One region of the Streptomyces sp. NPDC041205 genome, then DNA from elsewhere that is predicted to be linked to it. Evidence: riboswitches for the same ligand, from Rfam matches in the RefSeq annotation. Region 1 holds a riboswitch; each other region holds the start of a gene.
What was found. A riboswitch is a leader RNA that binds a small molecule or an ion and turns the genes downstream of it on or off. The one in region 1 is predicted to bind cyclic di-AMP.
Positions count from the first base shown of each region.

Region 2: it holds a riboswitch for cyclic di-AMP, as region 1 does, so the genes downstream of both, ACZ6BG_RS15035 (C40 family peptidase) here and ACZ6BG_RS24630 (transglycosylase family protein) in region 1, are expected to answer to the same signal.
Region 3: it holds a riboswitch for cyclic di-AMP, as region 1 does, so the genes downstream of both, ACZ6BG_RS35975 (M23 family metallopeptidase) here and ACZ6BG_RS24630 (transglycosylase family protein) in region 1, are expected to answer to the same signal.

Region 1 is NZ_JBVIZH010000005.1:481,298-487,217, forward strand. Features, by position in the region: gene ACZ6BG_RS24615 (nucleoside triphosphate pyrophosphohydrolase) at 1-588, shown strand, start outside; gene ACZ6BG_RS24620 (cytochrome P450 family protein) at 817-2,067, shown strand; gene ACZ6BG_RS24625 (LysM peptidoglycan-binding domain-containing protein) at 2,235-3,311, shown strand; cyclic di-AMP (ydaO/yuaA leader) riboswitch at 3,515-3,698, shown strand; gene ACZ6BG_RS24630 (transglycosylase family protein) at 3,703-4,431, shown strand; gene eno (phosphopyruvate hydratase) at 4,831-5,920, shown strand, end outside.
Region 2 is NZ_JBVIZH010000003.1:182,250-188,169, reverse strand. Features, by position in the region: gene ACZ6BG_RS15045 (ATP-dependent Clp protease proteolytic subunit) at 1-622, shown strand, start outside; gene ACZ6BG_RS15040 (hypothetical protein) at 630-959, shown strand; cyclic di-AMP (ydaO/yuaA leader) riboswitch at 1,547-1,716, shown strand; gene ACZ6BG_RS15035 (C40 family peptidase) at 1,720-2,193, shown strand; gene ACZ6BG_RS15030 (DUF6328 family protein) at 2,297-2,860, shown strand; gene ACZ6BG_RS15025 (LysE family translocator) at 2,853-3,554, opposite strand; gene ACZ6BG_RS15020 (LysR family transcriptional regulator) at 3,733-4,644, shown strand; gene ACZ6BG_RS15015 (ATP-binding protein) at 4,723-5,154, opposite strand; gene ACZ6BG_RS15010 (helix-turn-helix domain-containing protein) at 5,417-5,920, shown strand, end outside.
Region 3 is NZ_JBVIZH010000013.1:55,710-61,629, forward strand. Features, by position in the region: gene ACZ6BG_RS35960 (bifunctional acetate--CoA ligase family protein/GNAT family N-acetyltransferase) at 1-295, opposite strand, end outside; gene ACZ6BG_RS35965 (HPr family phosphocarrier protein) at 474-755, shown strand; gene ACZ6BG_RS35970 (GntR family transcriptional regulator) at 998-1,684, opposite strand; gene ACZ6BG_RS35975 (M23 family metallopeptidase) at 1,982-2,809, opposite strand; cyclic di-AMP (ydaO/yuaA leader) riboswitch at 2,823-2,984, opposite strand; gene ACZ6BG_RS35980 (M16 family metallopeptidase) at 3,246-4,631, opposite strand; gene ACZ6BG_RS35985 (M16 family metallopeptidase) at 4,628-5,920, opposite strand, start outside.

The sequences.
Region 1 (5,920 bases):
GACCGCATCCGCGTCGAATGCCCCTGGTCATCCCGCCAGACCCACCAGAGCCTCGCGAAGTACGGCATCGAGGAGGCGTACGAACTGGTCGAGGCCATCGAGGACGGCGACACGGACGAACTGCGCGAGGAGCTGGGCGACGTCCTGCTCCAGGTCGTCTTCCACGCGCGCGTCGCCGAGGAGGACGAGGACGCGCCGTTCTCCCTCGACGACGTCGCGGGCACCATCGTGGACAAGCTGATCCACCGCCACCCCCACGTCTTCGGCGACGAGACGGCGACCACCCCGGAAGAGGTCAAGGCCCACTGGCTGCGCACCAAGGCGGTGGAGAAGCAACGCGACTCCGTCACCGAGGGCATCCCCCTGGGCCAGCCCGGCCTGGCCCTGGCCGCGAAGCTGTCCTCCCGAGTCCGCGCAGCGGGCCTGGAGGTCCCCCTGCCGACAGGAGAGGGCATCGGATACGACCTCCTGGCGATGGCCCTCCGAGCAGAGTCGGAGGGCACGGACCCGGAGGCGGCGCTGAGGGCGGCGGCCCGGGCATACAGGGACGCGATCCTGACGGCGGAGGCCGACCGCCCCGGCAAGTAGCCAGCCCGCGTCGCTCACCTATCGGCCCCGGGCGGTCACCTATCGGCCCGCCCCGGCGAAGTTTTCAGCCCGTCCGGCGTTTGAGGACGAGGCCGAAGGCCGATCGGCGGCGCCCCGTCCCACCCGAAGGGGAGTCCCACCCCCGGGGTCCAGGGGCAGAGCCCCGGGACCGGAGAAGGGGCGGGACTGGGGCGCCCCGCGAGGCCCGCAGCCGGATACCGTCGACCCATGCAAGACCAGCCCCAGCCCCCCGCCCCGGACCTGTTCACGTGGGAGTTCGCGTCCAACCCCTACCCCGCGTACGCCTGGCTCCGCGACCACGCCCCCGTGCACAGGACCACTCTCCCGAGCGGAGTGGAGGCCTGGCTGGTCACCCGCTACGCCGACGCCCGGCAGGCCCTCGCCGACCAGCGGCTGTCCAAGAACCCCGCGCACCACGACGAACCCGCGCACGCGAAGGGCAAGACGGGCATCCCGGGCGAACGCAAGGCCGAGCTGATGACGCATCTGCTCAACATCGACCCACCGGACCACACCCGCCTGCGCCGCCTGGTGTCGAAGGCGTTCACACCCCGCCGGGTGGCCGAGTTCGCGCCCCGCGTGCAGGAGCTGACGGACCAGCTCATCGACGGGTTCGCAGCGAAGGGCGAAGCCGACCTCATCCACGAGTTCGCCTTCCCTCTCCCCATCTACGCGATCTGTGACCTGCTCGGCGTCCCGCGCGAGGACCAGGACGACTTCCGGGACTGGGCGGGCATGATGATCCGGCACGGCGGCGGCCCGCGCGGCGGCGTCGCACGCTCGGTCAAGAAGATGCGCGGCTATCTCGCCGACCTGATCCACCGCAAGCGCAACGACCCCGGCGACGACCTGATCTCGGGTCTCATCCGCGCCTCCGACCACGGCGAGCACCTCACGGAGAACGAGGCCGCCGCGATGGCCTTCATCCTCCTCTTCGCCGGTTTCGAGACAACGGTCAACCTCATCGGGAACGGTACGTACGCACTGCTCACCCACCCCGAGCAGCGCGCCCGGCTGCAACAGTCCCTCGCCGACGGGGACACCGGCCTCCTGGAGACCGGCGTCGAGGAACTGCTCCGCTTCGACGGGCCCGTGGAGCTGGCCACCTGGCGCTTCGCCACCGAACCGCTGTGCGTCGGCGGCCAGGACATCGCCGCGGGCGACCCCGTCCTCGTCGTCCTCGCCGCCGCCGACCGAGACCCGGCCCGCTTCCCCGACCCCGACCTCCTCGACCTGTCCCGGAGCGACAACCAGCACCTCGGATACGGCCACGGCATCCACTACTGCCTCGGCGCCCCGCTGGCCCGCCTGGAGGGCCAGACGGCGCTCGCGACGCTGCTCCGCAGGCTGCCGGACCTGCAACTCGCCGTCGATCCGGAGGAGTTGAGGTGGCGCGGCGGGCTCATCATGCGTGGCCTGCGGACCTTGCCGGTGACGTTCACGCCGCCCGGCCGCTGACGGGGGACCGGCACGTTCCTGACGTACCGTCAAGACTGTGACTTTCACGTGATCTGCGCTGCATCGACTTGTGACTGACGTTCGACTGCGGCTACGTTCACGACGGCTCGGCACCCCTTGGCACCACGTGTCGCAGCTGTTCTTGTCGTCGCTCGAAAGGCACGTGCATGCTCTCCGGCCAAGGCCGTCACCGCCGTCCCCGCCAGGCCCCGGCGATCGTCGTCGCGGCGGGCGTCACCGGATCCGCCATCGCCATCCCGCTGCTCGGCGCCACGGGCGCGCACGCGGCCGACGCCTCGACGTGGGACAAGGTCGCGGAGTGCGAGAGCGGCGGCGCCTGGAGCGCCAAGGGCGACGGGTACTACGGCGGCCTGCAGCTGACGCAGGAGACCTGGGAGAGCTACGGCGGCCTCGCGTACGCGCCGAGCGCCGACCAGGCGAGCCGCTCCCAGCAGATCGCCGTCGCCGACAAGGTCCTGGCCGACCAGGGCCCCGCCGCGTGGCCGAACTGCGGCCCGGCCGCGGGCCTCAGCAAGGGCGGCGCGGCCGCCGACGTCGACCCGGGCCTCCCGGTCGCCCCGTCGAAGCCCGCGGAGCCGTCCGGCGACGCCAAGGACTCCAAGGGCGACAAGGACGGCGAGAAGGGCGAGGGGAAGGCCGACAAGGACGCCGACGCGAAGGGCGAGGAGCGCGGCGCGGACGCCGAGGACGGCAAGTCCAAGGAGACCGGCAAGCACCGCAAGCCCGACAGCGACGGTTCGGCCGACAAGAGTGACGAACGCGACAAGGGCGGACAGAAGGGCGAGAAGGGCTCGGCGGACGAGGACGGCAAGTCCGGCGACCGCGGCACCACTTCGCCCGACGCCGAGTCCGAAGCGGGCCGTGAGCCGTCGGGCGCCGACGGCTCCGCGGAGGGCTCCGAGGACTCCTCCGGCCTCCCGTCGGGCCGCCACCGCGGCTCCAGCGCCGACGAGGCGGAGAAGGGCGGCGCGGGCTCCGCGGGCCGCCACGCGTCGCGTGGTGAAGGGCGCGACGCGCGTGACGCCCATGACCCCGCGGGCACCTACACGGTCCGCTCCGGCGACAACCTCTCGCAGATCGCCGACCGGCACGACCTTGACGGCGGCTGGTCCACCCTCTACGCCGAGAACAAGCGGACCGTGGGCGGTGACCCGGATCTCATCCTCCCCGGTCAGCGACTCGACCTGAGCGAGGAACAGGCCGCGGAGGCGGACCGGAAGTAGGCGTCGCGGAGCGGAAATTGACTGGCAGTTCGCGGTGAATGTCCGGTTTAAAGACGGTGAGAGGCAAGTGAGAGATGGGTCTCAGAAGCCCTGATCGTCTTTGAAATTCCGGTGATTGCCTGTCTACGGTCGTGACCGCTCGCCACAGCGGGCCCCGCCGGTCGGTACGCCGAATCCTGCCAACGGCCGGACGGGAACAGTCGTCGCTTCGAGCGCCGAAGGCAGGAGCGGGGGACCCAAGGTAAGCGCCGGGCCCACGCGTTGAGCGGCCAGCGGCCGCGCGACGCGCAGGACCGGCTAGGGGTGAAGTCGTACGGAAGCCGTACGGCCGGGCACTCACCCGCCCGAACCCGACAGCTCACCTCGCAGGCGTCGGTGAGGGGATCACTCCATGCTGTTTTCCGGCAAGGGCAAGCACCGTCGTCCGACCGCTGTTGACAAGGCCACCCGCGCGGCCACCGTCGTCGGTGTCACCGGCGCCGCTGTCGCCGCCCCGCTGATGGCCGCGGGCACCGCGAACGCCGCGACCGCCGACCAGTGGGACCGGGTCGCCCAGTGCGAGGCCGGCGGCAACTGGTCCATCAACACCGGCAACGGCTACTACGGCGGCCTGCAGTTCTCGGCCTCCACCTGGGCCGCGTACGGCGGCACCAAGTACGCCGCGACCGCCAACCAGGCCACCAAGGCCCAGCAGATCGAGATCGGCGAGAAGGTCCTCGCGGGCCAGGGCAAGGGTGCCTGGCCGAGCTGTGGCGTGGGCCTCACGGGCGCCGCGTACAACGGCGGCGCCGCCGAGAAGCCCCAGCAGCAGCCGCAGCAGCAGGCCAAGCCCCAGCAGCAGCCGCAGCAGCAGGCGCAGCCCCAGCAGCAGGCCAAGCCGCAGCCGAAGCCGCAGCAGGCCGCCCCGCAGACCGAGTCGAAGAAGACCGTCCAGACCCCGACCGGCAAGGTCGTGAAGAAGGGCGACGGCGAGTACAAGGTCAAGACCGGCGACACCCTCTCCAAGATCGCCGACGAGCACGACGTCAAGGGCGGCTGGCACAAGGTGTACAAGCTCAACGGCGACATCATCTCCGACGCCGACATGATCTACCCGGGCCAGCAGCTGCACCTCAGCTGAGGCCGAGCCCGGCCCGCGCCCTGTCCGGCCCGTCCGGACAGGGCCCCCGCTCCGTCCCGCGGAGCGCCCCCGTCCCCACGGGTCTCCCTCGCCCCGGTGCGCGTATCCCCCGTACGCACCGGGGCGAGGTGCTGTCCGGGGCGGCCCGGCCGGGCGCCCAGGCAACCCCGAAGTACGCCCAGGGCGAAGCTACCGGCCGGTAAGAACCTGTGGTTCCGTCCTGATTCCCAGGGAATTGGCCCGATGGCCGTCCCACGGGGCGGGCGGTCGGCTGGCCGAAGCTCCCGGGCCCGTTAGGCTCAGGAGACGCAGGGCCGATGAAGACCATGCAAGCCATGCGCAAGCCCGCGCCCCCAGTGGTGCACGCCATGCGCCCCTAGCGTCACATCCCAGAAGGAGATGCTCGTGCCGTCCATCGACGTCGTCGTAGCCCGGGAAATCCTGGACTCCCGAGGCAACCCCACGGTCGAGGTCGAGGTCGGCCTCGACGACGGGTCCACCGGCCGCGCCGCGGTTCCGTCCGGCGCCTCCACCGGCGCCTTCGAGGCCATCGAACTGCGTGACGGAGACGCCAACCGCTACGGCGGCAAGGGCGTCGAGAAGGCCGTCCTCGCCGTCATCGAGCAGATCGGCCCGGAGCTCGTCGGCTACGACGCCACCGAGCAGCGCCTGATCGACCAGGCGATGTTCGACCTCGACGCCACCGACAACAAGGGCTCGCTCGGCGCCAACGCCATCCTCGGCGTCTCCCTCGCCGTCGCGCACGCCGCCTCCGAGGCGAGCGACCTGCCGCTCTTCCGCTACCTGGGCGGCCCGAACGCGCACCTGCTGCCCGTTCCGATGATGAACATCCTGAACGGCGGGTCCCACGCGGACTCCAACGTCGACATCCAGGAGTTCATGATCGCCCCGATCGGCGCGGAGTCCTTCTCCGAGGCGCTGCGCTGGGGCGCCGAGGTCTACCACACGCTGAAGAAGGTCCTGAAGACCAAGGGCCTGTCGACCGGCCTCGGCGACGAGGGCGGCTTCGCGCCGAACCTGGAGTCGAACCGCGCCGCCCTCGACCTCATCGTCGAGGCCATCAAGCAGGCCGGTTACGTCCCCGGCGAGCAGATCGCGCTCGCGCTCGACGTCGCCGCGTCGGAGTTCTACAAGGACGGCAAGTACGAGTTCGAGGGCAAGTCCCGCTCGGCCGCCGAGATGACCGAGTACTACGCCGAGCTCGTCGAGGCGTACCCGCTCGTGTCCATCGAGGACCCGCTGTTCGAGGACGACTGGGCGGGCTGGAAGGTCATCACCGACAAGCTGGGCGACAAGGTCCAGATCGTCGGCGACGACCTCTTCGTCACCAACCCCGAGCGCCTGGCCCGCGGCATCGAGGAGGGCTCCGCCAACGCCCTCCTGGTGAAGGTCAACCAGATCGGTTCGCTGACCGAGACCCTCGACGCCGTCGAGCTGGCCCAGCGCAACGGCTTCAAGTGCATGATGT
Region 2 (5,920 bases), on a different contig from region 1:
GCCGTTCACCCGTCATGTCCTGCCGGAGTTCACCGAGCGCACCAGCTCGGGCCCGCGCACGCTTGATCCCTACTCCAAGCTCCTGGAGGAGCGCATCGTCTTCCTCGGCACCCCCGTCGACGACGTCTCCGCGAACGACGTCATGGCGCAGCTGCTGCACCTGGAGTACCTCGCGCCTGACCGGGACATCTCGCTGTACATCAACTCGCCCGGCGGCTCGTTCAGCGCGGCCACGGCGATCTACGACACCCTGCGGTTCACGACCTGCGACGTGGAAACCGTCTGCCTCGGCCAGGCCGCGTCCGCCGCCGCCGTGCTGCTCGCCGCGGGCACACCGGGGAAGCGGTCGATCCTGCCCGGCGCCCGGGTGCTGCTCCAGCAGCCCGCGCTCGCCGAGGCGTTGCGGGGCCAGCCGACCGACCTCGCCATCCAGGCCGAGGAACTGCGCCGCACCCGCGCGCTCCTGGAGGAGATGCTCGGGCGCCACACAGGGCGGGACGCCGAGCGGATCGCGGCGGCCATCGAGCGCGACACCGTCCTGGACGCCGCGGCCGCGGTGGAGTTCGGCCTGGTGGACCGGGTCGTGCCGAACCGCAGGGCCACGACCGCTACCGCCGAGTGAGGCCCGGGTGCTGCCCGAACTGCCGCCGCTGCCCGCCCTGACCCGCGCCGAGGGCGAGCTCATCGACGCCTATCTCGCGGTCGTGGACCTCGTCGGCCGCATCAATCCGGGGCGCGCGGAGCACACGTACGGCGGCCTGCGCGCCGCACAAGCCCTCGTCAGCAGGGCGACGGAGCTGCGGGACGCCCTTGCGCTGATGCACCAGCGGGGCGAGACGGAGATCCACACGGCGACGCTGGCCCGGGCGTTGCGCACGCTGGACGGCGAGCGCCGTACCGCGCGCGTGACCGTGCCGCCGCCCACGGTCGGCGAGGAGGCGCCACCGACGGGTGGCTGACCGATCCGCCCGAGGGCGGGGTGAGCGCACTTGCGAAGCGCACCCATAAACGGCGAGTTCGCCAAGCGTTTCTGCTACGAGTTGACGGGGACCGCCGAGGCCGAGCCGGCTGGTCACCCGCAGCCCCGCGCCGAGCCGCCCCTCTCCTTCACGGCCGCGCACCCGAGGTGCGCCGTCGCACCGGACGCCCGTCGGAGCGCCACGGCCGCAGCGCGTCCGCGCCGTCCGCCCGTTGAGGGTGCGACCGACACGGACGGATGTCGCGCCACTTCCGGTCCAGACCGGGGTCCGACCAGAGGTGGTAGCTCTTTCAGCGTAGGAAACACTCGCACGCGTGTGCCCCTGTAGTTGCACAACTCCCTTACGCGGCAGCCGGAACCGGACGTTCCAGCGCTGTTCGGGCAATCGTCTCCGACTGTGACCCAGGTCCCTTTCCGGCTCTGTCCACCCGAACGGGTCAGTCGTGAGGAGCCTCACATACAGCCGATTCGGCTCGGTTTTTTGGCCACTCTCGGGTGAAGATCCCTTCCGACGACAAGCCCCCGCCACAGGCGGCGGGGCGGTCCGGGTGGACGCCGAGTCCTGCCGCCACCCGGATGCCCGGTCGACATCTGTGCATCGGCAGGAGTGGAGGACCCAGCAAGGCGGACCGTCCGGGAGACCGGCCGGCCCTTGGGGTGAAGTCGCGACGCGACCGGGCATCTTCGCCTGCCCGAACCCGACAGGTCATCCTTCACAGGCGGCTGACGAAGGGTTGCGCATGACTGCGCTGAATCGTGTTCCGTCGCTGCTGACGAGGGCCGGTACCGCATCGGCACTCACGCTCGCCGCCGTGGGCGGCACCATCGTGGCACCCGGTCTGGTCTCCGAGGCCGAGGCCGCCACACACGGGACGAAGGCGCTCAAGATCGCGGCTTCCAAGAAGGGCTCCCCGTACGGCTACGGAGCCGTGGGGCCGCGCCGGTTCGACTGCTCGGGCCTCACGCTCTACTCGTACAAGCGCGTGGGCAAGAAGCTGCCGCGAACCGCCGCGCAGCAGTACAACAAGACCCGCCATGTCTCCAAGAGCAACCGCACCCGCGGCGACCTGGTGTTCTTCCACTCCGGCCGGAACGTTTACCATGTCGGCATCTACGCTGGCAAGAACAAGATCTGGCACGCCCCGAAGCGGGGCACGGTGGTACGCCTCGAGAAGATCTGGACGAACAGCGTCTCGTACGGCCGAGTCCGCTGACCTGAGTGCCCGGACGGCGGTGCCTTCGGGCAGGCACCGCCGTCCGGGCGTGACCGGGCCGACGCGAGGAGTGCTTCGCGCCGGCTCGGGATACTCGTAGTGCATGTCCGAAAACGTCCCCGACGACGGCCCCCGGTCAGCGGGCACCGCCGCGCACGACCACAGCCAAGGCCGCGACGACGGCCGCAACGAGACTCCGCTGGAGCGCGCCGACCGCAACTTCGTCGAACTGCTCCAGGAGCTGAGGGTCACTCAGACCGGTGTCCAGCTCCTCTTCGCGTTTCTGCTCACGCTCGCCTTCACCCCCCGCTTCCCCTCGCTCGACACCTTCCAGCGCGCCACGTACGTGACCACACTGCTGCTCGCCGTCCTCGCGGCCGCGCTGTTCACCGCACCCGCCGCGCTGCACCGGGGTCTGTTCGGGCGCGGCGCGAAGCCGCTCATCGTCAAGGTGTCGTCGCGGCTCGCCGGGGCCGGACTCGCCGTCCTTGCCCTGGCGCTCACCGGTTCGGTCCTGCTCGTCGTGGACGTGGCGGCGAGCCGCACCGGCGCCTTCTGCGCCGCCGCGGCCACGCTGCTGGTGTCCGGTGGCCTGTGGGGGCTGCTTCCGTGGACGGTCGCGCGACGGCAGCAACAACGCAACGGCCCCTCTGATCGGGCTACGTGAACAGCGGTTCCACGAGGAGCGCCAGGCCCAGCGCCGTGAGCGCCACCCCGGTGCCGCCCTCGATCGCCCTGGCGACGCGGGGCTCCCGCAGCCGACGGCCGAGCCGGTCCACCAGCAGCGCGACGGCCGGGAACCACAGCAGCGCGAAGGCCACGACGATCGTGGCGAGCAGCAGCGTGCGCGGCATCGCGGGGCTCCCCGCGGGCACGAACTGGGGCAGCACGCTCAGGAACGTCAGGGACGCCTTGGGGTTGAGGGCGTTGGTGAGGAAGCCCTCGCGCAGGCCACCGCCGCCACCACCGGCCACCGCCCGCACGTCCTCCCCCTCCTCTCCCGCCTCCCCCACCTCCCTCTCCTCTCCGGCGGCCGCCTCCCCGTCCGGCCTCTCCCCCGCGCCCGGCCGCCCCTCCCACCGCGTCGCCGACCGCAGCGCCCGCACCCCCAGGTACAGCACGTAGCCGCCGCCCACCATCTGCAGCGCGCGGAACAGCGCGGGCACGGCCGCGAGCACGGCCGCGACCCCGGCGACGGCGAGGGCCGTGTGCACCAGGAGCCCCGCCGCGATGCCGAGCGCGCACAGCACTCCGGCGCGGCGTGAGGCGAGCGCGTTGCGTACGACGACGGTGAAGTCGGCGCCGGGCACGGCGACCATGCCTGCGGCGACGCCGGTGAAGGCGACCAGTTGAGCGTCCATGTAGGCCACTCTGCCGCGAGTGAGCCTTCAGCAGGTATGTAAGATCTTCTGCGTCTTCCTTAAGCATCTGTTTAGGCTGAGCTGCCGGTAGGATCCGGCGGCGGTCCCGGAAGGCGGGGCGACGGCGTCCGCGTACCGCGGCAGGACCGCGGGCCACGGCCACAGGAAGAGGCACGGCATGTACGACCCGACGCGGCTCGCGGCGCTCGTGGCGGTCTCCGAAGCCGGTTCCATCACCCGCGCCGCCGAACGGCTCGGGTATACGGTGCCCGCGCTCTCCCAGCAGCTCGCCAAGCTGGAGCGGGAGGCGGGGGCGGCGCTGCTCGTGCGGCACCACCGGGGCGCGCGGCTCACCGGCGCGGGCGAGTTGCTCCTGGCGCGCGCCCGCCGTGTCCTGGACGAGATGGAGCTGGCCCGGCACGAGCTGGCGCAGCTCGTGGGGCTCTCGGGCGGACGCCTGCGGGTCGCCACGTTCACGACGGCGGGCATCCATCTGCTGCCGCCCGCCCTGACGGCGTTCCGCCGGGCGCATCCGGACGTCGAGCTGACGGTCACCGGCTACGAACCGCCGCTGGGCGTGGCCGCGGTGGCGGCGGGCGACGCCGATGTGGCCCTGACGCACACGTACGAACCCGCCGAGCTGCCCGCGCCGCCCGCGTCCGTGACCCTGGAGCCGGTCCTCGTCGAGGAGTTGGTGCTGGTGACGGCGCCGGGGCACGCGCTCACGGCGGGCACCGGGCGGCTGCCGCTCGCCGAGCTCTCCGGCCAGCCCCTGATCAGCATGGCACCGGCGCATCCGCCGCGGCAGGGCGTGGAGGCGGCGCTCGCGCGGGCGGGGGCGGCGCCCGCGGTGCTCGTCCAGACGCCGGACTACGCGCTGGTGTGCGCGATGGTCAGCGCGGGTCTCGGCGCCGCGGTGGTCCCGGAGATGGTGGCCCGCACGGCGGCGACCCCGGTCGGCGTCCGGCCGTTGGAGCCGGGTGACCTGCGGCGCACCATCTGGGTCGGTCACCGCACCGGCGAGTCGAGCCCGGCCGCGGACACGTTCCGCGCGTTGCTGCGGGGGACGTTCGGCCGCTCGGTCACCTGAGGCACCGCGTGCCCCGGCCGCCGACGGCCCCGCGTGCCTGTGCTGCCCGCGTGCCCGCGCGCCCCGCACCACAGGGCGTCAACTCTGGACCGGCACCGACCACGGCAGGGTGATCCAGACCGTCTTGCCGCCCTCCGCCGTCGGGCAGACCGAGAGTCTGCCGCCGCACTCGGCGGTGAGCCAGCGGATGATGACCATGCCGCGGCCGTTGTCCTGCTGGACGGCGGCGGGCAGGCGCCGGGGGAAGCGCGGGTGGCTGTCCGTGACGCCGATGCGCAGCCGCTCGTCGCGGTCGAGCTGCACGTCCACGGTGAAGGTCGGGGACTGGCCGAGGGTGTGCTGGACGGCGTTCGTGGCGAGTTCGGAGACGATGAGCCGCACCGTGTCGGCGACGTCGGCGTCGGCCGGCAGGCCCCACTCGGACAAGGTGTCCGCCACATACCTGCGGGCGGCTGCGACCGAGACAGGATCGCTCGGCAGAGTGACTGATACTTCCTGGAGGTCTGCCATGGCGACACTGTCCCTTTCCCACCGGGACCGGACTCCGACTCGTGGCGGAAGAACTCGAGGACAGTCCCGGAACTGGTGCTTCGCGCCAGAGTGCCACTCCTGGGCCGGTGACGCGCGGCGATCCACCGAGATGTGCATATATCTGTCGCTCGAAGCGGTGAACTCTGCGACGGCAGACCGTATTTGGGCGCAACACTGGCGCTTCCTCTACAGTCTCCCGCTGTCCCGTACGGTTGGCGCGGACGTCCGGAAGGAGACGGACATGCAGTACGGTCCCGCGGTGCGGCGCCGCAAGCTCGGCGCGGAGCTGCGCGCGCTGCGCGGACAGGCCGGACTCACCAGCGGCGAGGCGGCGGCCCGGGTCGGCTGGCACCAGTCGAAGGTGAGCCGGATCGAGACCGGGCGCTCCGGGGTGCGCGCCTCGGACGTGCGACTGCTCCTGGAGGCGTACGAGGTCGATGATCCGCAGTTGCGCGAGCTGTTGGTCGTGCTCGCGGGCGGGGAGGACGAGGCCGGGCGGCACCACTGGTGGCACGCCTACCGCGGTCTGCTGCCCCCGGCGTACCGCGACTTCATCAGTCTGGAGTCACAGGCCTGCAGGGTGCGCACGCTGGAGACCACCGTGGTCCCCGGTCTGCTGCAGACGCCGGACTACGCCCGCGCGGTGACACGTGCCGCGCTCGGCGGGCTGCCCGAGGAGCAGGTGCGGGCCCTGGTGCAGGTGCGCCTCGCGCGGCAGGACGTGCTGCGCAGCGAGCCGCCGCTG
Region 3 (5,920 bases), on a different contig from region 1:
CGATGCGGTCGAAGCGGACGGTCGCGATGAACTCGCCGCCCACGGTGGCCGCGAGGCCCACGCGGTCCACGTGGTCGTGGTGGGTGAAGCGGTGCACGTCCTTGGCGGACAGCCGGGGGTACGGCGCGAAGAAGCGGTAGTACTTCGACTCGTCGGAGACCTGCTCGAAGAAGCTGACCAGGCGGTCGGCGTCTTTGGCGGTGATGGGCCTGATCCGGGCGGTGCCCCCGTCCCGCAACACCACGTCGGCCTCCCAGTGGGAGGGGTAGGGGTGCCGGTCCGGCGGGGTCTGCATGGGGCCAGGGTACGGGTCGCGCGGTCGCCCGGGCCGGGGCAGTGTAGGAGTGGTCGAAGGGCGACCGGGTAAGGGACGTACGTCCGTGGCGGGTGGTGACGGACGTCGGCAAGAGCATTCAGGTCGGCATGAGATAATGGTCTAGACAAGTGTGAGACACCTGGAAGGGCAGCAACACATGGCTGAGCGCCGCGTCAACGTCGGCTGGGCCGAGGGCCTCCATGCCCGGCCCGCCTCCATCTTCGTCCGCGCGGCCACGGCCGCCGGCGTCCCCGTCACGATCGCCAAGGCCGGCGGCAACCCGGTCAACGCCGCCTCCATGCTCGGGGTGCTCGGTCTGGGCGCGCAGGGCGGCGAGGAGATCGTGCTCGCTTCGGACGCCGAGGGCGCGGATGCCGCTCTCGACCGCCTGGCGAAGCTGGTCGCCGAGGGGCTCGAGGAGCTTCCCGAGACCGTCTAGTACGCCTGGCGCTCTGTGCGCAGAGAACGCCGCCCGGCACTACGCGAGGGGTCCGTCCTGAATCCAGGGCGGACCTTTTGCGTATCCGGCACATCTCATGACGTATATGAGGTCGCACGCCGACGCTTATTCGGTCGCGCACCGCACGCGCATTTCGACGCATATCTGAAGTCGAAAAGTCGAAATGCAGGCAGCGAAAAATGCCACCGCGAACACGTCTCTCTTTGTATACGGCGCCGCCGTTAATTCCGGACGCTCACCGTGTTGACGGCATGTTGCGAATCCCTCACACGCCCGGCGCGGGGGCCGGTCCGCGGCCTGTGTGCCGCGGCGGACCGTTCGGCGTGCAGCACGGTCAGCGTACGGGCCCGCTCCGCGTCGCCGCGGGCCACGGCGTCGACCACGGCGGCGCGCTCGGACCAGGTCTGCGCGGGGGCGGCCTGGGGCTCCGTGACGCACATCCAGGCGATCTTGTGGCGGAGCTGGGTGAGCAGGGTGATCAGGCCGGGGCTGGAGGAGGCCTGCGTGAGCGTCTCGTGGAACCAGCCGTCGAGCGAGCGGAGGTCCTCGGTGCCGCCGCGCCGGGAGCGCTCCTTGCCGAGCCGGACGAGCCCGCGCAGGACCTTCAGATGGGCGTCGGTGCGGCGCTGGGCGGCGCGGGCGGCCGCCAGGGGCTCCAGGAGCGCGCGGATCTCCAGGAGGTCGGCGGCGTCCTGCTCGGTGGGCTCGGCGACGCAGGCGCCCGCGTGCCTGCGGGTGACGACGAAGCCCTCGGCCTCCAACGTGCGCAGGGCCTCGCGCACGGGGACGCGGGAGACGCCGTAGCGGCGGGCGAGCAGTTCCTCGGTGAGGCGCGTGCCGCGTTCGTAGACACCGGAGACGATGTCGTCCCGGATGGCCGTGCATACCGAGTGCGCGGGAATGCGCATGACGGACCTCCGCTTTAATGCCCGCGAAACGCGTCGGTCGGCGCGTCGGCCGACGCGTCGAATGGCGCTCGTTCAACGACTCCATGGACCCTGCCGCCATGAACTCTATTGCAGAAGTCCGGGTTTTCCGACGGGAGGCCGGAATCCATGGATATCTTTTGGCCAAAGGGGCGTGCATACGCGTGAAAGCCCCGGCTCGGGTGAGCCGGGGCTTTCACGCGTCCGGGAGGGTCCCGACATCGGGATCCAGACGTTGACGCCGGGATGAGGTCGGGATGCGGACGTCGGCGTCGGGAATCAGACGCTGACGCCGTGCGAGCGGAGGTACGCCACGGGGTCGATGTCGGAGCCGTAGTCCGCGCCGGTGCGGGCCTCGAAGTGCAGGTGCGGGCCGCTGGAGTTGCCGGTCGAGCCGGAGAGGCCGATCTGCTGACCCGGGGTGACCGTCTGGCCGACCGTGACGCTGAGGGACGACATGTGGCCGTACTGCGTGTACGTGCCGTCGTTGTGGCGGATCACGACGTTGTTGCCGTAGGCGCCGCCCCAGCCGGCCTCGACGACGGTGCCCGCGGCGACCGCCTGGACCTGGGTGCCGGACGCGGCGTGGAAGTCGACGCCGGTGTGGCTGCCGGAGGACCACATGGCGCCGCCGGTCTTGTAGCCGGTGGAGACGTAGCTGCCGTCGATCGGCGAGACGTAGGAGCCAAGGCGCTTGCGCTCGGCCTCGCGGGCGGCGCGCTCCTTGGCCTCGCGCTCCTTCTGGGCCTTCGCCTTCGCGGCGGCCTCGGCCTTCCGCTTGGCCTCGGCGGCCTTGCGCTTGGCCTCCGCGGCCTGGGCCCGGGCCTCGGCCTCGGCCTTCTTCTGGGCCTCGGCCTCGGCGGCGGCGTGCTTCTGCGCGGCGGCCTGGGCGTCGATCTCGCCGGCCAGGGAGTCGCCGACGGAGATGGACTGGGTGAGGCCGGTGTGCGCGTACTCCGCGGAGCTGCCTTCGGCGGCGAGGGCCGGCGCGGCCAGGCCCGAGATGACTCCGGTGGTGGTGAGCGCGGCGACGCCCGCGGCGCTGGCGGTCGTGCGCGAGATGCGGCTCGGACGGCGGTGCTTGCCGGTCGGGCGGGTGAACGCCATGAAGCGGCTGATCCTTTCCTTCCTTCTCGCCTACCGGGTTAGCTGACGGGTTCGGAGCAGGAAGGTCTCCTACGGGCTCCTCGCCTCGCGGCAAGGGGTCCGATTCACCCCAGGGGACGTGTGGGTCCCCGGCTCCCCTGGCTCGCGCCGTACGGGGACTCGGCGATGGCTGTCCGGTGCCGCGGACGCGGCGTACTGCCTGACGGACAGCCGGACCGACGCTAAACGCCTCATCTTTCAATCGACAAACGAATCAGGCCTTTTGTAGCGCACGCCACAGGCCAGACGAGCAACCTCCATGTCAATTCGGACATATGGCGGCATGCAGGGACCCCAGCGGCTTCCTGAGCCACTGGGGTCCTTGTCCTCGCGAGGCGTTGATACCGCTATGTCCAGCTTTACGTCAGCGGCGGCCTCGGTCCGTCCCGTCCGGCAATCAGCCGGTGACCACCGTCACTTCACCGATGCCGAGCGCCTTGACGGGCTCCTCGATCTGCGCGGCGTCGCCCACGAGGACCGTCACCAGACGGTCGTCGGGGAAGGCGCTCACGACAGCCGCGGTGGCCTCCACGGTGCCCGTCTGCGCCAACTGGCGGTACAGGTGCGCCTGGAAGTCGTCCGGCAGGTGCTGCTCGACCTGGTCGGCGAGGGTGGCGGCGACGGCCGCCGCCGTCTCGTACTTCAACGGGGCGACGCCGACCAGGTTCTGCACGGCGACATCGCGCTCGGGGTCCGTCAGGCCCTCCGCGGCGAGCGTGCGCAGGACCTTCCAGAGGTCGTCCAGAGCCGGGCCCGTGTTGGGGGTGTCCACGGAGCCGCTGATGGCGAGCATCGCGGCGCCCGTCCCGTCCGGGGCGGAGCGAAGGACCTGGGCGAAGGCGCGCACTCCGTAGGTGTAGCCCTTCTCCTCGCGCAGGACGCGATCCAGGCGCGAGGTGAGGGTGCCGCCCAGGCAGTACGTGCCGAGGACCTGCGCGGACCACACGCGGTCGTGCCGGTCCGGGCCGACGCGGCCGATGAGCAGCTGCGTCTGGACGGCGCCGGGGCGGTCCACGATAACGACGCGGCCGCGGTCGTCGGCGGTCACCGGGGGCACCGGGCGCGGCTCGGCCGCCCCACCGGTCCAGGCGCCGAGGGTGTCGGCGAGGACGGCGTCCAGGTCGATGCCGGTGAGGTCGCCGACCACGACGGCGGTGGCCGTGGCGGGGCGGACATGCCTTTCGTAGAAGGCGCGTACGGCCGCCGAGTCGATGGCGGAGACCGTCTCCTCCGTGCCCTGGCGCGGGCGCGACATGCGCGAGGACGCCGGGAACAGCTCCTTGGAGAGCTCCTTGGCGGCGCGGCGCGCCGGGTTGGCGGCCTCGTGCGGGATCTCGTCCAGGCGGTTGCGGACCAGGCGCTCGACCTCGCTGTCGGCGAACGCGGGCGCGCGCAGGGCATCGGCGAGCAGGCCGAGGGCCTTGGGCAGGCGGGAGACGGGCACTTCCAGGGAGACCCGGACGCCGGGGTGGTCCGCGTGCGCGTCGAGCGTGGCGCCGCAGCGGTCGAGCTCGGCGGCGAACTCCTCCGCGGAGTGCTTGTCGGTGCCCTCGGAGAAGGCCCTCGCCATGATCGTGGCGACGCCGTCCAAGCCCTTGGGCTCGGCGTCCAGGGGGGCGTCGAGGTGGATCTCCACCGCGACGAGCTGCTGGCCGGGGCGGTCGCAGCGCAGCACCGTGAGGCCGTTGCCGAGCGCGCCGCGCTCGGGGGCCGGGAAGGCCCAGGGCTTGGCGGTGCCCGCCTGGGGCTGCGGGTGGAACTGCATCGTTGCGGCCTCGGTCACTTCGCCGCCTCCTCGTCTTCCTCGTCGGTGCCGGCGGCGTCTTCCGCGTCCACGGGGCCGGTGGGTTCGTACACCAGCACCGCGCGGTTGTCGGGGCGCAGGCGGGCCTTGGCGACCTCCTGGACCTCCTCGGCGGTGATGTCGAGGACACGCTGGACGGCGGTGAGGGCGAGCTGGGGGTCGCCGAACAGGACCGCGTACCGGCACAGTTCGTCCGCGCGGCCCGCGACCGTGCCGAGCCGGTCCAGCCATTCGCGCTCCAACTGGGCCTGGGCGCGCTCCATCTCCTCCGGGGTGGGGCCCTCCGCGGCGAACCGGGCCAGCTCCTCGTCGACGGCGGCCTCGATGACGGGGACTTCCACGTCGCCGGACGTCTTCACGTCGAGCCAGCCGAGGGAGGGCGCGCCGGCGAGACGCAGCAGGCCGAACCCGGCGGTGACGGCGGTGCGGTCACGGCGCACGAGGCGGTTGTAGAGGCGCGAGGACTCGCCGCTGCCGAGGACCGTGAGCGCCAGGTCGGCCGCGTCGCTCGCGCGCGTGCCGTCCTCCGGGAGGCGGTAGGCGGCCATGAGGGCGCGCGCGGGGACCTCCTCCTCGACGACCTCGCGCAGCTCCTTGCCGATGCGCTCGGGCAGCGAGCCGTCGCGCGGGGGCTGCTTGCCGTCGTGCGAGGGGATGGAGCCGAAGTACTTCTCGACCCAGGCGAGCGTCTGCTCGGGGTCGATGTCCCCGACGACCGAGAGGACCGCGTTGTTGGGCGCGTAGTACGTACGGAAGAACTCGCGCGCGTCTTCGAGGGTGGCCGCGTCCAGGTCTGCCATGGAGCCGATGGGCGTGTGGTGGTACGGGTGGCCCTCGGGGTAGGACAGGGCGGTCAGCTTCTCGAAGGCCGTGCCGTACGGAACGTTGTCGTAGCGCTGGCGGCGTTCGTTCTTGACGACGTCCCGCTGGTTCTCCATCGACTCCTCGTCGAGCGCCGACAGGAGCGAGCCCATGCGGTCGGCCTCCAGCCAGAGGGCGAGCTCCAGCTGGTGGGTCGGCATCGTCTCGAAGTAGTTGGTGCGCTCGAAGCTGGTGGTGCCGTTCAGCGAGCCGCCGGCGCCCTGCACCAGCTCGAAGTGACCGTTGCCGTGCACCTGCTTCGAACCCTGGAACATCAGGTGCTCGAAGAGGTGCGCCAGGCCCGTACGGCCCTTGACCTCGTGGCGGGAGCCGACGTCGTACCAGAGGCAGACCGCGGCGACCGGGGTCAGGTGGTCCTCGGAGAGCACCACGCGCAGGCCGTTGGC